3 regions of the Rhizobium sp. AN6A genome follow, and region 2 is predicted to be linked to each of the others. Evidence: predicted binding sites of a transcription regulator. Region 2 holds the regulator's gene; each other region holds the start of a gene.

Region 1 (3,263 bases), 2.1 Mb from region 2:
AAATCCGGCCGTTCAGTCAGCTTGCCCGGCGTCCAGCCCTCGGCAACGATGAAGGCCTTCACCTTTTTGAGGGAAACGCCGAAGCGGGCAATATCCTCCAGCCGCAACCGGCGAAACCCGCGTGAAGACAGGATCGAGGCGACCGTCTTGGTACCGAAGCCGGGCACGCGCAGCAATATTTCGCGATCCGCCACGTTCACGTCCACTGGAAAACGGTCGCGATTTTTCAGCGCCCAGGCAAGCTTCGGATCTATATCGAGATCGAGCATTCCGTTACCGCCGATCGCGGTTATTTCACCAATGTCGAACCCATAAAAACGATAAAGCCAGTCGGCCTGATAAAGCCTGTGTTCCCGCATCAAAGGCGGCTTGATGAGCGGCAGGTTCTTCGACGAATCCGGAATGGGGCTGAAAGCCGAATAATAGACGCGCCGCAAACCATAGCTGCCATAAAGCCGGGCGCTCGTGGACAGAATGGTGCTGTCATCAGCCCCATCCGCGCCAACGATCATCTGCGTGCTCTGTCCGGCAGGCGCAAAACGTTTGGTCTTTCGCGTCCTGACAGTCGGCTCCCCCGCCTCCTCGATCTTCAGGCGGATATCAGCCATCGAGCGGCGAATATTGGCGGGCTGCTTTTCCGGTGCAAAACGGCTGACGCCGCTATCAGTCGGCAATTCGATGTTGATCGACAGCCGGTCGGCGTAAAGCCCCGCTTCCTCAATAAGCTTTGGCGATGCTTCGGGAATGGATTTCAGATGGATGTAGCCGCGAAAGCCATGCGTGACGCGCAGTTCCCGCGCCACCCGCACCATCTCTTCCATCGTATGATCGGACGAGCGGATAATGCCGGAAGAGAGAAACAGCCCCTCGATATAGTTGCGCCGATAGAACTCCAGCGTCAGCCACACCACCTCCTCGGCAGTAAACCGCGCCCGCTCGACATTGCTCGAAGAACGATTGATGCAATAGGCGCAATCATAGATACAGAAATTGGTGAGCAGTATCTTCAGGAGCGAAATGCAGCGCCCGTCCGGCGCATAGGCATGGCATATGCCTGACCCCTCTGTGGAGCCAAGTCCGCCGGATGCAGCAGAGCTGCGTTTCGTCGTGCCGCTGGAGGCACAGGACGCATCGTATTTGGCCGCATCGGAAAGAATGGCCAGCCGTTGCCTGATTGACTTCTTCATGGTTATGTTCACTATATGTTCTATTGAAAAATGTCAATCTCATCTGTTAAAGCCCTGAACGAATGCAAGAAAATGCCCGTCTCAAATTTGCTGGCATTTCGTTGTCGTCTTCTGATATAGTCGGCTTAGTTATGATTTTGGCATGGTTCCGGAGTTCCCCTCCGGAACCTGTTTCTTTTTGTGTCTGCAAGTAAAGCGACAGGACTGCGAAGGATAAAAAAATGGTAGAAAAAGTACCGATGACGCACGGTGGATTCATCAAGCTGCAGGAGGAGCTGCGCTTTCGCCAGCAGGAGGAGCGTCCCCGTATCATCGAGGCAATTGCGGAGGCGCGCGCCCATGGCGACCTTTCGGAAAATGCCGAATACCACGCTGCCAAGGAAGCCCAGAGCCATAACGAAGGCCGCATCACTGAACTCGAAGACTTGACCGCACGCGCGGAAGTCATCGACCTTTCCAAGATGTCCGGTTCCAAGATCAAGTTCGGCGCCACCGTCAAGCTGATCGACGAGGATAGCGACGAGGAAAGAATCTATCAGATCGTTGGCGACCAGGAAGCCGATGTGAAGGCTGGACGCATTTCCATTTCCTCGCCCATCGCCCGCGCCCTCATCGGCAAGGAAGTCGGTGACAGCATCGAAGTCAACGCACCGGGCGGCGCCAAGGGTTACGAGATTCTCGCCGTACAGTGGGGCTGATCTGCCCTTTCATGCAATGCGCCCCTCGGGCGCATTGCATCGATATCTTGAACTGAACATCCTGCCTTAGCCGCAAAGACGGAAGCCCATCTTGTCCCACGCCAGTCTGAAAGATGTGCAGGTGCTTGCGCCGAACTTCAAGCGCAGGCTCTCCGGCGTTACCTCCACCATCGTTCAGCTTATTCCGGTGCAAAACCGGCTGGGTCAGAAAGTGGCCGTAATCGGCCCGGGCCTGCCGCAGCATCTGCCACATGTGCGCTTCCGTGATCTGTGGCGGCTCTGGCAAAACGGCCCGCTCAGCGGTCCGCGCATCTGGCACGCCCGCCGCAATCTCGAAATGTTGCCGGGCATTCTCATGCGTGACGTGCTGCGCATGAAGGTGAAGCTGATGTTCACCTCGGCGGCGCAAAGGCGACATTCCGCCTATACCCGCTTTCTGATTTCAAAAATGGATGCGGTCGTCGCGACAAGCGGCCGCTCAGGCTCGTTTCTGGAAGTACCACACAGCGTCGTCATGCATGGCGTCGATACAGAACTGTTTCACCCCGCAACTGGCCCGGAGGATACGGTCGCTTCGACCGGCCTGCCGGGACAATATCTCATCGGATGTTTTGGACGGGTGCGCCACCAGAAGGGCACAGACCTTTTCGTGCGCGCCATGATCGAACTCCTGCCCGACTATCCCGAATGGACGGCCGTCGTTTCCGGCCGCGTGACCGCAGAGCACAAGGCCTTCGCCGACAAGCTCGTGGCCGATGTCGCAGCAGCCGGTCTTGCGGACCGCATCGCGTTTCAGGGCGAGGTGGACGACATCAAGCCCTGGTATCGGCGGCTGACCCTCTATGTCGCACCGTCACGCAACGAGGGATTTGGCCTGACGCCACTGGAAGCCATGGCGTCTGAGACGGCTGTCGTTGCCAGCAATGCCGGCGCCTATGAGGAAATGATCGTCAAGGGCGAGACCGGCATGGTCGTTGAGGCCGGCGACTACGCGTCCCTGCGGGATGCCATTAAAACCTATCTTGCCGATCCTGCTCTCGCCAGGGACCATGCCCGTGCCGGACTTGCGCATGTGCGCACTGCATTTCCGCTGGAAAAAGAGGCGACGAGCCTCGGCACGATCTACGACGCGTTGCGGCGCGGGTAAGCGCCGGCGCAATCACTCAAAGGTCCGCCGATCAGATTTCCACCAGACCGACGCGCTTGACCTGACGGATGGTGAGCATGGTGCGCACGGTGTCGACGTTTTCGTCCGCTGTCAGAACCTCGATGACGAAATCCTGAAACTCGGTCAGGTTTCTGGCGATGCAATGCAGAAGGAAATCACTTTCGCCGGATACCATCCAGGCCTGGCGCACCAGCGACCATCCGGCCGTCG
Region 2 (3,263 bases):
ACCGGAAGACATGGCTGTGGTGGTGCGCGAGATGACGGCGGCGCTCAAAGACGCCGAAGCTGGCGTCTTCACCTGCAGGAAAGACATATGGTGCGTAGCGAGCGCCGCAAGCGGAGAGTGGATCGTCGTTCTGGAAGATGGCCGCTTCGCCGGAAAAGCCTGCGATATTGCCGATATCGTCGTTGTTTCCCGCAGAACCTCTTTTTCGCAGTGCCGCTCGGGTGCACTCCTGCTCAGCCGTGACATCTTGCGGCGTCTCGGTTCTGTGGAAATAGATTTTGCCAACAAGAGGGAGGAGGGTGTGGCGAGCGGGCTGCGCGCCGCAATCGCCGGAACGGATAGGCCCTGGAGCCAGCACCGTTATTACGACTGGAAGAGCGGACGTTTCGACCGTGATCTGCCGCAGCCCATCATCCGGCTGCTGGCGGCGTCGCAATGACCGCCGCCAACGTAGAACATCAGGCCGTTGCGCGCAGATCTTCAGTCAATTCGCCGATCTCGCCAACTTCCTCTTCATGACCAGCGTCGCGCCAGCTCTCCTTCAAACCGGCCTCGTACCATTCTTGCATGGCAGGCAGGGCTAGCAGCCGGTCGCAATAGGCTTTCGCTGCTGGCGAAAGATCCGCGCTGCCATAGGTCTGGAAACGGAATGCAACCGGGCAGAAGAAAGCATCGACCGCCGTGAACTTTTGACCGGCAAGATACGGCCCGCCGAATTTCGTGAGACCCTCGCTCCACAACGCATCGATCCGCTTTATATCGGCCTTAAGCCCGGCATCGCCACCCCTGGGTTTGACCCGAATGCCCACCGACATGGGATAGAGATTGCGCAGCGAGGAAAAGCCGGCATGCATCTCACTTGCGGCCGAACGCGACCAGGCCCTCGCATGCTTGTCGCTTGCCCAGACGCCCTGGTGTCTTTCGGCAAGATATTCGACGATCGAAAGCGTTTCCCAAACCGTCATACCCTCGTCGACCAGGCAGGGCACCTTGCCCGTCGGCGAAAAGGAGGAAAAGGAGACGCCTTCGCCGAACGGAATGAGCTTTTCATCAAAGGCGATACCGAGCGTGCGCATCAATACCCACGGCCGCAGCGACCATGAAGAATAGTTCTTGTTGGCTATATAAAGATCGTACATGGCGTATCTCCCGGATATGACGCGCATTTCTACACCTGCCAAGCGTTCATGGAATATCGAAAATTATCCATGGCTCCCATAAACGCCGTTGATGGATGGTGATGTGGGGTCGCTGAGAGCGCGCCTCGCGATAAGTCACCCTTTGGTGACCAGTAAGAACTGACTGCGCAACACGACAGAACAACGTCGCTAAAAAACAGCGGATGGGATCGTTTCGACAACTAAGGCGAGCGGACCACTCGCCGCCACGCCTGTAGCGAAACCGAAGCATCTTTATGGAGCAGGAGCTCAGTTTAGAAAGGGCAACGCGCATAGGCTGAATGGCGCATATCCTCGTGCACCCGCAAAAGCACGCCACGTTTGGAAACAGCCAAACCAAATATAGGCGCCATCTTCACGATGACGCCTATTGTAAAGTGAATACGTTCGGTTCGATAAGATCAATGGTAGCGGCGGATCAGCCCCACCAGCTTGCCCTGAATTTTCACCCGGTCCGGCCCGAAGATACGGGTCTCATAGGCTGGGTTTGCCGCCTCGAGCGCAATGGAGGCTCCCTTGCGGCGGAAGCGCTTCAGCGTGGCTTCCTCGTCATCCACCAGAGCCACAACGATATCCCCGGGATTGGCGGTGTTGCCGTTGCGGATGATGACTGTGTCGCCGTCGAAAATGCCGGCCTCAATCATCGAATCACCCTTGACCTCAAGAGCGTAATGTTCGCCCGTGCCAAGCATGTCTACTGGCACGGCCACATCATGGGTGTTGTTCTGAATGGCGGAAATCGGCACGCCCGCAGCGATGCGGCCCATGACCGGTACGGTGACAGCCCCGCCCAGATCATTGGCCGGCGTCTTGGGCGCAGGGGCCGGTTCCGGCGTCTTGGGCTTGCCAAGGCTGCCTTCGATAACGCTTGGCGAAAAGCCGCGCTGCGGCCTTGCGCCCGGCGTATAAGCCTCGGGCAGCTTGATGACTTCCAGTGCCCGAGCCCTATTCGGTAGCCGACGAATGAACCCGCGCTCTTCGAGAGCGGTTATCAGGCGGTGGATGCCGGATTTCGAAGCAAGATCGAGTGCGTCCTTCATTTCATCGAAGGAGGGCGGCACGCCGGACTCTTTCATTCGTTCATGAATGAAGAGAAGCAATTCCTGCTGTTTGCGCGTGAGCATGAGGAAAACACCCTTTAGAATCGTAGTGGAAGTCGCGAAACAAATACAGAACGAACACTATATGTTCCATATGTGTTCTGCAATCCCCTAAAATTTCGTGAAGGTGCCATCTGTTGCTGTGATGATTTGCCTCATAGCACGCAATTGTGCTTTTGTGCGGTCGAAACCGTCCCGGCATGCCCCGGGCGGAAGGCCAGCAGAATACATGTCATGACGAAACCCTATAGCGTTGACCATCTCGTTTTGCCCGTGGAAGTCATAGGCGTCGCCGTGAAGCGCCTCGTCAGTCTTGGCTTTACGGTTGCGCCGGAGGCTCTGCATCCTTTCGGCACCCAAAATGCCTGCGTATTTTTCGCCGATGGCACCTATCTGGAGCCGCTCGCAATTGCTGATCCGGCTAAATATAATGCCTCGATAGAGAGGGGTGATGTGTTTACCGGCAGGGATGTGGCCTTCCGGCAACGGGACGGGCAGGAGGGTTTTTCGGCTCTTGTCGCCAGGACTGAAGACGCCTTGGTTGACCATGAGCGGTTTCGGGCAGCCGGTCTTTGGGCGGGCGATGTTTTCGAGTTTTCGCGGCCTGTTCGGATGCCGGATGGCTCGCAAGGCGAGGCGGCGTTCCGGCTGGCTTTTGCGGCAAGCGGGGCGGTCGCGGATTTCTTTCTGTTCAGTTGTCAGCGGCTTCAAGCCCTGCCGGGCGATCGCACCATGCTGGAGCGCCACGCCAATGGTGTCACCGGCCTCAGTGAAATCGTCCTGTTTTCCGGCGGCGATGTGAAGGTGGCGGGCCTGATCGAGACAGTGTTTGGCTGTGAAGGCAAATGGTCTCCGGGCGGTGATATGGTTTTCTCGACCGGCAATGCCAGCATCAGATTGACCGGAAAACCGGCTTTCGGCGGGCAGGCCCTGAGTGCTCACGATGGCAACGAAGGCGGATTGCGTGGCGCGGGCATCGTCTTTT
Region 3 (3,263 bases), 2.4 Mb from region 2:
ATATTGCCGGGATAGGGCATGCCGTGGGTGATGATGGTCGATTCCAGCGCGACGATCGGCGCGCCGCGCTGTTTGGCAGCGGCAACCTCTTGCGAATAGACGATGGGCAGGAGCGGGGAGATGGGGCGGGTCATTCTGTTTGTTCCAGACTATAAAAAAACGGGTTCATGCCAGCATTTCGGCCTTGGGGACAAGCCCCAACATGGTCTCGACACTGTCTTTTGACAGGTCTTGAGCGGTGGCGAAAGGCGATTGCACGGTGATGGCGGCCGCCGCGGCACCCAGTCGCAGGGCCTCAGTGATGGTTTTGCCCTCCGTAATCGCCGCGAGATAACCTGACGCCATGGCATCTCCGGCGCCGGTTACGTCTTTCACCTCGCGGATGATGGGTGGGTGGAGGCTTGCGGTTTGCGTCGCGTTAAAGGCTACCACTTCGCTTGCACCGCGGGTGATGACGCCGCCAGCAAGGCCTGCCTTGCGGAGAATGCCCGGCCAGTCGCGAACATTGTCTGCCGTCTGTCCGGTCAGCGCGCGCGCCTCTGCCTCGTTCATGAAGAGAATGTCGATATCGGCGAGCATGTCCTTCAGTTTCACCGCCTTGGCGGGCGAAATGGCGATGGCCGCGAGCGGCTTTTGGCAGGCGCGGGCAATGAGACCGAGCGCCTTCAACGTATCCTCCGGCAGATTGGCATCGCAAAGCAGAAGGTCGCTCGCGGTAATCGCGTCACGCACCGCGCGAACTTTGAGGCGGCGCGGCGAAAACAGCTTGTAAAGGTCCATATCCGCAAGTGCGATGACAAGATTGCCGTCGCGCTCCAGAATGGCGGTGTAGCTTGGCGTGCGGCGATCGAGGAAAACGAAGGGCGTATCTTCCACGCCCGCCTGCCTTGCTGCCTCCGCCACCGCTTCGCCTGTCACGTCGCCACCGCGCGGCGCGATGATACGGACGGCAAAACCGAGCCGGGAAAGATTGCGCGCCGCGTTGAAACCGCCGCCGCCAGCCTCTTCCATCCATGAGCCAGGATTGCTGGCGCCGGGCGCCGTTTCAGTCTCGATCATGCCGCGCCTGTCTATATGCGCGCCGCCCAGAACGAGTATTTTCTTCACGCTTGTGTTTCCCTCTTTCGCGGATGGAAAAGGTGGACGATTCGTCCCAATCTTGTGTTTGTTCCCCTTCACATCCGGTCCGCAGCGATAGGTCGGACACGGAAAAACGAAAGCAGAACAAACCACTTATCGCTATTTGTTTTCAATATGCTGGCTGCGCCTTGCGATATGAGAACAAATAGAGTACATCCTATTTCCATACTGCTTCATTGCCTGTGCGGCTTCAATAACCTAAAGGTGGATCGGATGGCACAAAATTCTTTGCGTCTCGTAGAGGATAAATCGGTGGATAAAAGCAAGGCACTGGAAGCGGCGCTCTCCCAGATCGAACGGTCGTTCGGCAAGGGATCGATCATGAAGCTCGGTTCCAATGAAAACGTGGTTGAAGTAGAGACCATTTCGACGGGTTCTCTCAGCCTGGATATAGCGCTCGGTATCGGCGGCCTGCCGAAGGGGCGTATCGTTGAGATTTACGGCCCGGAAAGCTCCGGTAAGACAACGCTTGCGTTGCAGACAATCGCGGAAGCCCAGAAGAAGGGCGGCATCTGCGCCTTCGTGGATGCCGAGCACGCGCTCGATCCGGTCTATGCCCGCAAGCTCGGTGTGGATTTGCAGAACCTTCTGATCTCGCAGCCGGATACGGGCGAGCAGGCGCTTGAAATCACCGATACGCTGGTGCGCTCTGGTGCCGTCGACATTCTGGTGGTGGACTCGGTTGCGGCGCTGACGCCGCGTGCCGAAATCGAAGGCGAGATGGGTGACAGCCTGCCGGGCCTTCAGGCACGTCTGATGAGCCAGGCGCTGCGCAAGCTGACCGCCTCGATCTCCAAGTCGAAGTGCATGGTGATCTTCATCAACCAGATCCGCATGAAGATCGGCGTCATGTTCGGTTCGCCGGAAACGACGACGGGCGGTAATGCGCTGAAATTCTACGCCTCGGTGCGTCTCGACATTCGCCGTATCGGCGCCGTCAAGGAGCGTGAAGAGGTTGTCGGCAACCAGACCCGCGTCAAGGTCGTCAAGAACAAGATGGCACCGCCTTTCAAGCAGGTGGAATTCGACATCATGTATGGCGAAGGCGTTTCCAAGACCGGCGAGCTTGTCGATCTCGGCGTGAAAGCCGGTATCGTCGAGAAATCCGGTGCATGGTTCTCCTATAACAGCCAGCGTCTGGGGCAGGGGCGTGAAAATGCCAAGACCTTCCTGCGCGACAATCCGGAAATGGCAAACGAGATCGAACTGGCGCTGCGCCAGAACGCCGGTCTGATCGCCGACCGGTTCCTGCAGAATGGCGGCCCGGAAGCCGGCGAAAGCGACGACGGTCCCGACGAGGGCTGATGCATTCGAAGGTCCGGGCGTTCGCGTCCGGTGGCTTTGCCGGCATGAGCCGGTATGGATCAAAAGGGTCGTGCGATTTTCCTCGCACGGCCCTTTTTCTTTGCCTAGACGCCTTGGTGCGCCTCCATGGCTGGACAGGGCAGGATGCGGACGATAAAAGCCTTTGATTTTGCAAGATAGCCATCATTCGGGATGGCAGTGATGGACTCCAGCTGTGAGCGGTGTGTGGGCATGAGCGGTGTGAATGAAATTCGGTCGACGTTTCTCGACTACTTCAAGAAGAACGGACACGAGATTGTGCCCTCCAGCCCGCTGGTGCCGCGCAACGATCCGACGCTGATGTTCACCAATGCCGGCATGGTGCAGTTCAAGAACGTCTTCACCGGTCTCGAAAGCCGTCCTTATTCCACCGCCGCTTCCGCGCAGAAATGCGTGCGCGCCGGTGGCAAGCATAACGACCTCGACAATGTCGGTTATACGGCCCGTCACCATACGTTCTTCGAAATGCTCGGCAATTTCTCCTTTGGCGATTATTTCAAGGAAGAGGCGATTACCCATGCCTGGAACCTGATCACCAAGGAATTCGGCATCGACCGCAACCGTCTGCTGGTCACGGTCTATCACACCGACGACGAGGCTTTTAATCTCTGGAAGAAGATCGCCGGTTTCTCTGACGACCGCATCATCCGTATTCCGACCAGCGATAATTTCTGGGCCATGGGCGATACCGGTCCGTGCGGTCCCTGCTCGGAAATCTTCTATGACCACGGCGATCATATCTGGGGCGGACCGCCCGGTTCGCCGGAAGAGGATGGCGA

The links. The regulator LexA, encoded in region 2, represses DNA repair genes until DNA is damaged. The targets are predictions, from matches to a motif close to TGTTCNNNNTGTGTTCNG.
Region 1: the regulator LexA is predicted to act here: its motif matches at 1,193-1,210, upstream of CRO62_RS14040 (putative DNA modification/repair radical SAM protein).
Region 3: the regulator LexA is predicted to act here: its motif matches at 1,278-1,295, upstream of recA (recombinase RecA).

What each region holds. Positions count from the first base shown of each region.
Region 1 covers NZ_OCNC01000004.1:295,762-299,024, forward strand. The annotation lists gene CRO62_RS14040 (putative DNA modification/repair radical SAM protein) at 1-1,187, opposite strand, end outside; gene greA (transcription elongation factor GreA) at 1,409-1,885, shown strand; gene CRO62_RS14050 (glycosyltransferase family 4 protein) at 1,977-3,032, shown strand; gene CRO62_RS14055 (Lrp/AsnC family transcriptional regulator) at 3,064-3,263, opposite strand, start outside.
Region 2 covers NZ_OCNC01000004.1:2,422,312-2,425,574, forward strand. The annotation lists gene CRO62_RS24495 (ComEC/Rec2 family competence protein) at 1-439, shown strand, start outside; gene CRO62_RS24500 (glutathione S-transferase family protein) at 459-1,139, opposite strand; gene lexA (transcriptional repressor LexA) at 1,580-2,302, opposite strand; gene CRO62_RS24510 (VOC family protein) at 2,513-3,263, shown strand, end outside.
Region 3 covers NZ_OCNC01000004.1:15,183-18,445, reverse strand. The annotation lists gene CRO62_RS12645 (pseudouridine-5'-phosphate glycosidase) at 1-134, opposite strand, end outside; gene CRO62_RS12640 (carbohydrate kinase family protein) at 166-1,107, opposite strand; gene recA (recombinase RecA) at 1,354-2,445, shown strand; gene alaS (alanine--tRNA ligase) at 2,677-3,263, shown strand, end outside.